One region of the Marinococcus salis genome, then DNA from elsewhere that is predicted to be linked to it. Evidence: predicted binding sites of a transcription regulator. Region 1 holds the regulator's gene; the other holds the start of a gene.
The links. The regulator LexA, encoded in region 1, represses DNA repair genes until DNA is damaged. The targets are predictions, from matches to a motif close to CGAACATATGTTCG.

Region 1 (5,143 bases):
GTTTAAAAGCCCGGGCGTAGTATAATGAGACGAGCACCTCCCATTTTTGTTAGAGAGGAAGATGTTTATGAAAAAGAAAAGAAATTCTGCCTGGCTGCTGCTGCCGCTACTGCTTCTGCAGGCCTGGTGGCTTTACCGGGAAGCGGAAAAACAGGGAAAAGCCAAATGGAAGTGGAGCCTGTGGGGGTTAACCCAGTTTCCGGTGCCGGCGGTTGCTTTTTATATTGTTCACAAGTGGAAAGAGTGAGCCGGGTGCTTCTAGTTGATGGTTTTAAACCGGCATCCAGGTGTAATAGCATAGTAGGAAGCGAGAAAAATGATGGACCGGCAGCACCTATTAGAGTGAAGGGGCGACAAACATGAAACAGGAAACGCAGGAAATTAACGAAATTATATTGGACGAATCGGCACTGCAGTTTGAATCGGCATACTTGTATCTGGAAACATCTGATCCCGATCGAATCGGAGAAAGTGCCTGGACAATCGCCATTTATAATGTCGAGCAGCAATTTTCCGAGGAATTTACCGGCCGAGACAGCATCAGCATCCGGATCAAAACTGAAGAAGCTGAGTACCAGGGGCTCGTTCAATTTAAGAATATCGAAGGCAGCGATAAGAAGCACTGCCACCTGGACGGCCTTGACGAACTGGTGCAGGTGTAACTTATGCCTGGAACGAGGGCGGCAGCTGGGGCTGCCGTTCGTTTTTTATATAGCTGGCCTCCCGATGGACGTTTAATACGCGTAAAATAGGGGATTATAGCTGTGAAAAGAGGATCGATGATTGGAAAGGAGAGAAAAACATGAGTCCAAGAAAAGAAGCGATGGCCCAGCTGGCCGGAAGAGTGGAACGCGGAGAAATTGGAGCGGAATGGTCGCCGGTGGATGAAATCGAGCAGGATCGTTTCCAGGAGCTTGTCGAGCACGGCTACGTCACGTACGCCGACGCTTCCGGGGAAAAGGAAGAGGCGGTCTACAGCGGCATTGCCATCACAAAAGAAGGCCGGGAGCTGTTTGAAGAATATAAGCGCCAGGTAGATGAATAACATGAACGTATCCGGCGGACGGTGTTAAACCACCCGCCTTTTTTCATAGACGCTGGTGAACGCGAAGAAATTTGAAGATTGAACCACCGCCTGGCACGGGAATGGAAGCAGACAGAAACCATAAAACCCAGGAGGATGCGATGCCGACATTAACGCTGGAATCTATTAAAACAGTTACTACAAATGAAGTAATTCATATAAACGATGGCAAGCTCTACGCAGGAGAAGGACCGTTGGAGCGCTGGACAGTGTCCATTATGGACTGTGAAAACAAAGAATTTTTCTATCAGGCATTCAACAGCGCTTCTCCCGCGCTGGATTTGTTTTTCCGGACCGGGGAAGGCTTTCATTTTGGCGGCCAGGTGTACATCACCCGGGCGGATGAGGAAAATATAGAGCTTGAAGGAAGCAGCGCGCTTCAGGAACAGTCTTAATTCCTTCATTAAAAATCGGATCTAAGGAGGATGACTATGCCACAGGAACCGGATTTTTCCCGGGAAGGCTGGAAAGGCTACCGGGTACGCCCGCTCCATTTTGCCGGTGAATCGCTCGAAGTGTATCACGAAACAGAACTGGCTCTGCTCGTCCAGGTGACTACCTCGGCGATGGCAGCAGAAGCAAGTTTAAAGGAAGAAAACGTGCCGGAATGGTTATGGGAGATCGGTATCGATTATCTGACCAGCAAACAGCCGGAGGAAAGAAAACGTCTGGTAATAACTGTGCAGGACGTCACGGACGGCGAAGTAAACAAAGCGTATGAGAATTTACTACGGGATTTTGAAGCACCCTCGATCTGAGAGGGTGCTTTTTGCTTCTATTATATAGAAGAAACAAGGGGGAGCACTGGCAGAAAGAGCCGCAGGAGGAGCTTTTCGCTCGCGGACAGGGAAATTCTTTCAGAAAAAACGGGCAGGTGGCTTCTCGAACGGAAAAAACTGTGGTATAAATAAGTGGAGGGGGTGGATGACAGTGGCTTTAGTGGAATTCAAATGCAGAACGCAGCCGCAGGTGACGTACAGCAGTGACGGTCATGAAATTCATTACAAGGTGATTGAATACGCCGACGGCTATGAAGTGGTGCTTCATTCGATGAGTGATTTTCAGCCGGCCGATGAAAAACTGCTGTTTCATCAGGGAAGTCAGGTCATTCACGCCAAAGAGCATACTTACGTATTAGACACCTGTGATTGTGTATACAGCGGGGAGTCCGATGAAACGATCGATCACTCGATCTGTCACAAACCATATTCTAAATCCATGTAGCGGTTAAACGGAGCTTTCCTTCCCGGGAGGCTCTTTTTTGTGGTAGACGCTTGCGCGCATACAGGCTCATATTTGTAATCATTCCGGAAAAGAGAAAGGGGCATACACATGCTGCATTTTGAAAAAAAGGACCTGCACAATTTAAACCACGCGGAGGCGCCGTACGTCTCCATTTACCAGTACGGAAAAACGGATATCAGCAGCCATCCCTCCGACAGCAGCCGCGTGGGACTGTCCAAGCAGGGTATGATGAAGCTGGTGAACTACTGGATCCAGGAAGGCAACCTTGATGATAACGACAAACAGCAGATTAAAGAATGGCTTGACGAGTAACCTCCGGAAGGCGCGGCAGTGAAATTTCGGGTTTAGCAGGAAGGGCGCCGGGAAAAGGAATCACAATTCACCAATCGAAAAACGAGCTTCGGGCACAGCTCAGTGCTGAAGTCGTTAAAGGGGGGAATCGTGATGGCACGCCTGCTTGACTTTTACCAGGGACCGTATGAAGGGAGCCCGGGAGAGTCGGAACATTTCAATGGACCGGTGCTCCACATTTTTGAGCGCGGCCAGCTGCTGCTGTCGATGCAGATTACGGCAGAAGCGCTCCAGAAAAATGAGCTCAGCGTAGACATGATGACGGTGTATGAGTGGCTCTGGCACCGGGGGCTTGAATTTATTGAACGGGAAAACATTACGGCAGCCACGGTGGTAATAATAACCGACCGGGATATCGAAAAGGATGAAATCATTACGGATTACCGGACGCTTGCTTTTCGGAGATAGAACAAAACAGGGCGCCTGCATTCAGTGCAGGCGCCCTGTTTTATGGGATTAAAAGATGGTGCGGAAAACGCCGGTGACTCTGCCGAGTATCGTACAGTTTTCTAAAATAATTGGATCCATGGTGGCATTTTCAGGCTGCAGCCGGATAAAGTTTTCTTCTTTATAGAACCGCTTAACCGTCGCTTCCATTTCGTCTGTCATTGCAACAATGATATCGCCATTATCTGCGGTCTGCTGTTTTTGGACAACGACAAGGTCCCCGTCAAAAATCCCGGCTTCAATCATGCTGTCACCCTGGATGGTAAGCATGTAGACCTGCTCCTCATCGGTCACCATCCGCTCCGGAAGAGGAATGTATTCTTCAACATTTTCCACCGCAGTAATAGGCTCCCCGGCCGTGACTTTACCGATGACCGGAACATACACGGCTTTGCTTTCGTGAATCGGCTCGCTGCCCTGTTCTTCAAGCTCAAGTACTTCAATCGCCCGTGGCTTTGTCGGGTCGCGGCGGATTAGATTTTTGTTTTCAAGGCGGGCGAGGTGCCCGTGAACCGTGGAACTCGAAGCGAGTCCGACAGCTTCCCCGATCTCCCGTACCGAAGGCGGATAGCCTTTTTCTTTTACTTCTTCTTTTATATAATCAAGAATTTGCTGCTGGCGCTTGGATAGCTTCATCTCCGCACCTCCTTTTGAGGAATTTTTCTGAATAAAGTATAGCATGAGGGGAACAAAAACGCAAACACCCGTTCTAATATTTTTGTTGACGGGAACAGGCATTCTGGTATACTGGATGAATATAAGAACATACATTCTCATTCAGGGGGGAACGCACACATGAATAAACTAAAAACTTTTACTTCCACGGACTGGACCATGCTTGCCTTGTTTGCATTTGCGCTTATGTTTCTGGTATATTCAGCGGACGCTTCAATCACTCCGGAAACGCTGGACGGCACGGATACAGACCGGCCGGCAGAAATCGTCCATGAAGAACAGCATCCGGTTTTAAAAGACAGGTTAGTCTACCAGGAAGAGCCGTGGGAACGGACAGTGACATTTGACGCTCCCGAACAGTAAAACCCGAACGGAAAGGACCGCAAAGACATGAAAACATGCATTATCTATGCCCGGGTAAGTACGGAAAAAGAAGAACAGCAGTCCTCGCTTGCCAGGCAGCAGGAAGAGCTGGAGGCTCTTGCGGCCGCGAATGGCTGGGCTGTGCAGCAGGTCATTACCGAACAGGAAAGCAGCTATTCGGTGGAACGGGACGGGCTTCTCCGCGTGTTTGAGCTTCTTGATGATACCGAAGCGGATACGCTGTTAATCACGGACGATACGCGGCTTGGACGTGGAAATGCCAAAATCGCCGTGCTTCACGAACTGCAGAAACGGGGGACGTTCATCTATACGGTAAAAGAGGACGGAGAGCTCGAAATTGCGGATACTGACCATATGATTATGGATATTTTGTCCATCGTCGAAGAACACCAGCGCCGGCTGCATAATTTCAAAATTAAGCGGGGGATGCAGCGGGCGGTGGAAAACGGCTATCATCCGGAGGAAAACTTCGGACTGAACCGGAGCGGCGGGCGAAAGAAAAAAGAAGTGCCCATTGAAGAAATTGTTAAACTGAAGCAGCGGGAGCTGACGTTTAAAGATATTGCCTCTACGCTCCGCGGCCTCGGCTACGATATTTCCAAAGCGACGGTGCACCGCCGTTATAAAGAACACGAAAAGCAGGCGGCGGAAACAGAGCAGCAGTGATTTATTTGCGGGAGCGCCAGGTTTTTAATATAATGAATAAGGAACGCACAATTTAAGGGAGGCAACTTATGCTTTCGAAAGAAAAAATTGACCGCATTAATGAGTTGGCCAAACGTCAGAAATCGACAGGGCTGACAGCGGAAGAAGAAGAGGAACAGCACGCGCTGCGCCAAGAATATTTAAGCAAATTCCGTTCTTCATTCAAAAACCAGCTCGAAAACGTCAAAGTGGTGGACGAAGAAGGCACGGATGTCACTCCGAACAAGCTTGAACGTGTGAAACGACGGAACC
Region 2 (5,143 bases), on a different contig from region 1:
CGATAGAGTTAATTTTAGAGGCAGTACATTCAAAAAATACAGACATAGTGGATATAGAAGGCAGAATGAGCAGTGAACATATAGCAGCTGTCTATCAAAAAACCAGGGAATGCGGAGTGAAAATGTTAATTTCACATCATGATTTCTCAAGAACGCCGGCAGCCCGTGAAATGAATCGTTGGGGTGAAGAGGCTGAAAGAAACGGGGCGGACATTGTAAAAATGGCGGTTATGCCAAACCGTAAATCAGACGTATTGAATCTTTTAGGAGTGCTTGCTGAATTGAGCGAAAAGTTGACTATTTGTACCGCAGCAATGGCCATGGGCCCTGCTGGGATCGCTTCCCGCCTGGTTGGGCATTCATTTGGCTCTATGATGATATTTGCTTCTGGAAAAGAGAGCTCCGCCCCGGGACAAATCCCGCTCGAGGAAGCACGCCTGGTAATTGATATCGTTAATAAATATTCATAACGGGCAGCTTTTTCATCGGTTTCATCAGCTGAAAACCAAAATAATCATTATGAATCGGTAATAAAAGTTGAAAAGTTTGTGGAAAAACCCGTATCATTTGATATAGATGCGGGTTTTACGTGTGCTCAGATCGTGCCGACAAGGAGGGTGGAAATGGATGGAAGACATACGCCAGCTCGAGGAAGACTTATTAAAGCCGAGTATTCGGCGGTCAGCGGTGGAAGTGAGCCGGCTGTTGGCAGAAGACTTCCAGGAAATCGGAGCGTCCGGCCGGATTTTCACCCGGGAGGATGTGATTTTCGGCCTGGAGGAGGAGCGTCCCGTGCATAGAGCAGTAGCTGACTATAAAACAAAACCGCTTTCGGAACATTTATATTTAGCGACCTATACGGTAACGAGCGAACTGGGCACCTCGCTGCGGAGCTCTATATGGCGAAAGACGAATTCAGGCTGGGAGCTTGTGTTTCATCAGGGAACGCCGAAAAAAGCGAACCAGCCTTAAAATCAAAATACAAAAACTATTTCCAGCACGAGCACAGCCGGCTTGCAGAAGGACATTAGAGGTGAACAATATGGAACTGTTCCATTACCATTTTTGGACGACAGAAATAGAAAAAACAGAATCATTTTACAGCAGCCACGGGTTTGAAGTAGTGGGACGCTTTGCGCTGGAAAATTACCGCATCAAGCGTTACGACCCTCCGCTTATGTGGGATGATTTCCGTCATAAAGGGTTAACGTTTCGGATGATAGAAATGAGTCTTGGCCAGGTCCGGGTTACCTTCGGTGCGGGAAGGATAAATACGTTCGGCTACTTTGGCTACCGTGTAAACAACGAAGAGCATGCCAGCGTTCTTCAGCGTGCAAAAGAACACGGATGGGGCGTTAACAAAAAAGAACGCAGAACCTTTCTGCAGCCGTCCACCGGCCCGAAGATTCAGCTGGATTGGGCTAAAGAGCTCCCTATCGGCGGAAAAGAAGAACTGCAGTCCGTCGTCATTACGAGCCCCGAGCCGTATGATTCAGATGATTGGCTGACTGTTCTGGGTGCAGAAGCGGTGGTGCCTTCCTGGGAGGAAAAGCGTGCATTCGAGCTTGAAAAAGTGGTTATTCAGGGAGCGGAAAATACAGAGACGGTGCAGGACCCAAATGGAGTCTATTTGGAATTCCGCACGTAATGGAAGGAAGAATAGCAGAGTGAAATGTGTGATGGGGACCGTTCTGGGCCTTGCGTTGTTTGCTGCGAAGCCCAGAACAGCAAAAAGCAGGAAATAGGGAGCGAATACATCGTGGAGTCGTCATTTCGTCAACTGATTATTGTCATTTTATCCATACTTTCGACTGTGCGCCTGGTCTTCTTTTTTGTGCTGGACCAGCCGCTTATCGACGCTATGATGCCGCTTGCGTTCATGGTGTACTGGATGCTTATTTTATCGATAGCGGACAGCAGACAGTTATGGAGCGCAAAACGCGAATTAATCACTATTCTGGTAGCGACAGCTCCGGTATTGATTGTTTCGTTTATTGGAGTCGTAACAGAAGCGCACGCGATTTCTCTGCCGTTATTCACGAATTCGATGCTTTTAATAATTTTGATGCCGATTGTTTATAAGTATGGATTAAAACCGAATGACACTGATAAAAAAAATTAGAGGAGACCAGCGAATGGTGTTTCGAGCGAAAGGAAGCAGACTGTTGTCCGCGTTTGCGGTCATAGCCATCGTACTGTTGGGTTATTCCATTTTTCAGGCCCTGTTTATGTACGACGGCGGTCCGGGGACTATTCTGCGGGCTATAGTGGACGCAGTTATTATTATTTTAATTACCCAGATTGTGTTTTTCACAAAATATGAACTGCGTAAAGAGCACTTGGCGGTTCATGCATCTCTTCTGATACGCCTGCGAATTCCTTACGATTCAATTGAGCGGGTGGAGGAAGTGCCAGGATGGATTAAAGGAGCGACACCGGAGAGGCTGAAGGTGGTTTACCAGGAAGGGGCCCGTCACCAGCATATAACGCCGAAGGACGAAGCATTATTTCTGGAAAAGCTGGCTGCTAAAAATAAAAATATTAAAATGCCAAAGGAAGGACGGTTCATCCAGTGAACGGTCCTTCTTTATAATTTGTCATAAAATTTACGAAGGAAATAAAAACCAATAGAAGCCAGGATTATGCCGGCAACAATTACTGTCAGGACAAAAAGCACTGTAGGCACAAATCTCACTCCCCCTCTACACAGATTTTCCCTGTTATTGTTGTTTACCCCCGGGAATAAACTGGCAAGCCTCTTTATTTAAACGGTGGCACAGGAGGGTTTAATTCTGTGCTGTGCCGAAAAGAGGTTTGTATGCTTTCATCCTCGATAATATAAAAAAGCACTGGCGTAAAAACCAGCGCAGTACGCTAATGGCATTAGTGGCTTTGGCCGGAAATGCCTGTAGCTGTGACAATCGTTTTTATTTTTTTAAGATTTGGGCCAACAACCTGGTGTCTTTTGTCATCTGCAGTAATAATAGTGATAGGAACAAATTTTTCATTTAATGCGCCGAATTCCTGGTTCGCCTGAGGGTCGTTTACAATATCTTTCTCAATATAAGAAATGCGGTTTTCCTGAAACCAGCCTTTGACTTTAGCGCAGGAGGAGCAGTTGGGCTGGGTGAAAATCTGAACTTCATAATTCATATACATTCCTCCAATCGGGCATGCTTGTAGTACGACGCCGTTGTGTTTGTACGGTTATGATAGTATATCAAAGTGCCTTAGAACGCAATGGAAAGGCCTGTAGCCTGCCTCAGGAAAACTTTTTACTCGGCATCAAACAAGAACATACGTTTGTGAAAGGCGTTGGGAAACGGTATAATAGAAGAAACAGAAAGCTGCGCGCATAAGGGGGCGTAGGAAATGAAGAAGGAAAGACAAAAACTCCGAAAAATAATTCATATTGATATGGATGCTTTTTTTGCATCTATTGAACAGCGCGATCAGCCCCATTTGCGAAACAAGCCCCTGGTAGTTGGAGGTTCTCCCTGGTCAAGAGGGGTGGTGGCTACGTGCTCTTATGAAGCCAGGCCATATGGTATTCACTCAGCCATGTCTTCCTATGAAGCATACCGAAGATGTCCACAAGCCATTTTTATTAAAGGAAATATGGAAAAATACAGGGAAGTTTCACGTGAACTCATGGGCATATTTCACGACTGTACAGATTTAGTGGAGCCCCTTTCCCTTGATGAAGCTTATCTGGATGTGACGGAAAACCATTGGAACATGCCGTCTGCTACGCACGCAGCGAAGGAAATACGGAGAAGGATTTATCAAAAAACCGGTCTCACTGCCTCAGCCGGTGTTTCATACAATAAATTTCTTGCAAAAACCGCTTCAGATTACAATAAGCCGGACGGCCTGACGGTAATTACTCCGGATCGTGCAGATGCTTTTGTGAAAGCTCTTCCCATCGGGGATTTCCGGGGGGTGGGAAAAGTGACCAAACGGAAATTCGATTCGCTCGGCATTCAGACCGGAGAAGATTTACAGCAGCTGAGCGAAGAGCGGCTCGTGGAATTGTTTCATAAGCAGGGCCACGTTTTTTACCGTCAGGCCCGGGGGCTCGACGAACGTCCGGTAAACCCGGAGAGAGAGCGAAAGTCGCTCGGAAAAGAAACCACGCTCTCCCAGGATCTTCTGCTTGTGCAGGATATGCTTCCGGTCATTGAAGAGCTGCTTGATCAGGTGCTTGCGCGGCTGACAAAAGACGGCATCAGGACTAAATGTATCGTATTGAAAATAAAATTTGCGAATTTCCAGCAAATTACCCGCCGGGCCACTCTTGAGCACGCAAGCAATGATCGTGCGGAGCTGCTTGAAGCCCTTCATCTTTTGCTCGAAGAAGGCGCCTCCGGAGGAGAGCCTGTCCGTCTGCTCGGAGTCACCGCCTCGGAATTTTACGGCCCGGGAGAGGTGACAGGAGGAAGAGGTAAAGTTTACAAAACAGTGAATTACGAACAGCTGCGTCTTTTTTAAGCGCAGCTGTTTTGTAGTTTAACCGGAAAAGACGCCGAAAGTGAAGATGGCGGTTACGGCTAAGAGCAGGACAATAATAAAAATAAGAAGAGTTAATAACAAGGCGAAAACGACAAATGCCCCGAAAGATTTGCCGCCGGAGAAGCCGGATGCAGCGGAGATTAAGTTCACCTGGATAACAACAGTCCAAACAGAAGCTGCCGTAACGAGGGCCGCTGCGACTCCTGTAAGCATGGTGACTGTGTCGTTGCCGCCTCCCAGCTGGCCAAGAAAAAGCAAAAAAATGAGCGGAAAAATAAAGGCCTGAGGAAAAAGGGAGAGCCCGTAAATCGTGCGGGCTTCGCGGGCTTTTATTCTGCCCTGGAACATTAATATAACAAGCTTTAAAATCAGTCCGTTCAAGTAAAAGGTGATGATTTGAAATAGAAGGAAGGCGGCAATTACTCCGGCAGCTGCCAAGGTGGTATACAGGGCAGAATTGGTCTCGAGCGGAGACATGTCGCGTGTGTTCTGGGCGAAGGCTTGAGAAAGCCCTGCGATAATAATGACTAACAGAGCTGTGAGGTGGAGCCTGGGGTCATCGCTTAATTGTTTGTACGTTTTTCGTGGCGAAGTAAACAAAGGTAACAGCCGCATAGGGTTCATAATAGTC

Region 2: a site for LexA is predicted at 3,293-3,306, ahead of dinB (DNA polymerase IV). Genes of this name have one in related genera too.

The regions. Positions count from the first base shown of each region.
Region 1 is NZ_JBQOJB010000002.1:142,876-148,018, reverse strand. Features, by position in the region: gene ACTTK6_RS02510 (hypothetical protein) at 68-247, shown strand; gene ACTTK6_RS02505 (hypothetical protein) at 360-662, shown strand; gene ACTTK6_RS02500 (hypothetical protein) at 803-1,045, shown strand; gene ACTTK6_RS02495 (hypothetical protein) at 1,186-1,479, shown strand; gene ACTTK6_RS02490 (hypothetical protein) at 1,516-1,842, shown strand; gene ACTTK6_RS02485 (hypothetical protein) at 2,009-2,308, shown strand; gene ACTTK6_RS02480 (hypothetical protein) at 2,417-2,641, shown strand; gene ACTTK6_RS02475 (hypothetical protein) at 2,771-3,088, shown strand; gene lexA (transcriptional repressor LexA) at 3,137-3,763, opposite strand; gene ACTTK6_RS02465 (hypothetical protein) at 3,923-4,165, shown strand; gene ACTTK6_RS02460 (YneB family resolvase-like protein) at 4,193-4,852, shown strand; gene ACTTK6_RS02455 (DUF896 domain-containing protein) at 4,921-5,143, shown strand, end outside.
Region 2 is NZ_JBQOJB010000005.1:127,104-132,246, reverse strand. Features, by position in the region: gene aroD (type I 3-dehydroquinate dehydratase) at 1-470, shown strand, start outside; gene ACTTK6_RS06730 (nuclear transport factor 2 family protein) at 628-972, shown strand; gene ACTTK6_RS06725 (hypothetical protein) at 1,034-1,648, shown strand; gene ACTTK6_RS06720 (hypothetical protein) at 1,760-2,122, shown strand; gene ACTTK6_RS06715 (PH domain-containing protein) at 2,136-2,576, shown strand; gene ACTTK6_RS06710 (glutaredoxin family protein) at 2,884-3,153, opposite strand; gene dinB (DNA polymerase IV) at 3,373-4,491, shown strand; gene ACTTK6_RS06700 (YIP1 family protein) at 4,510-5,143, opposite strand, start outside.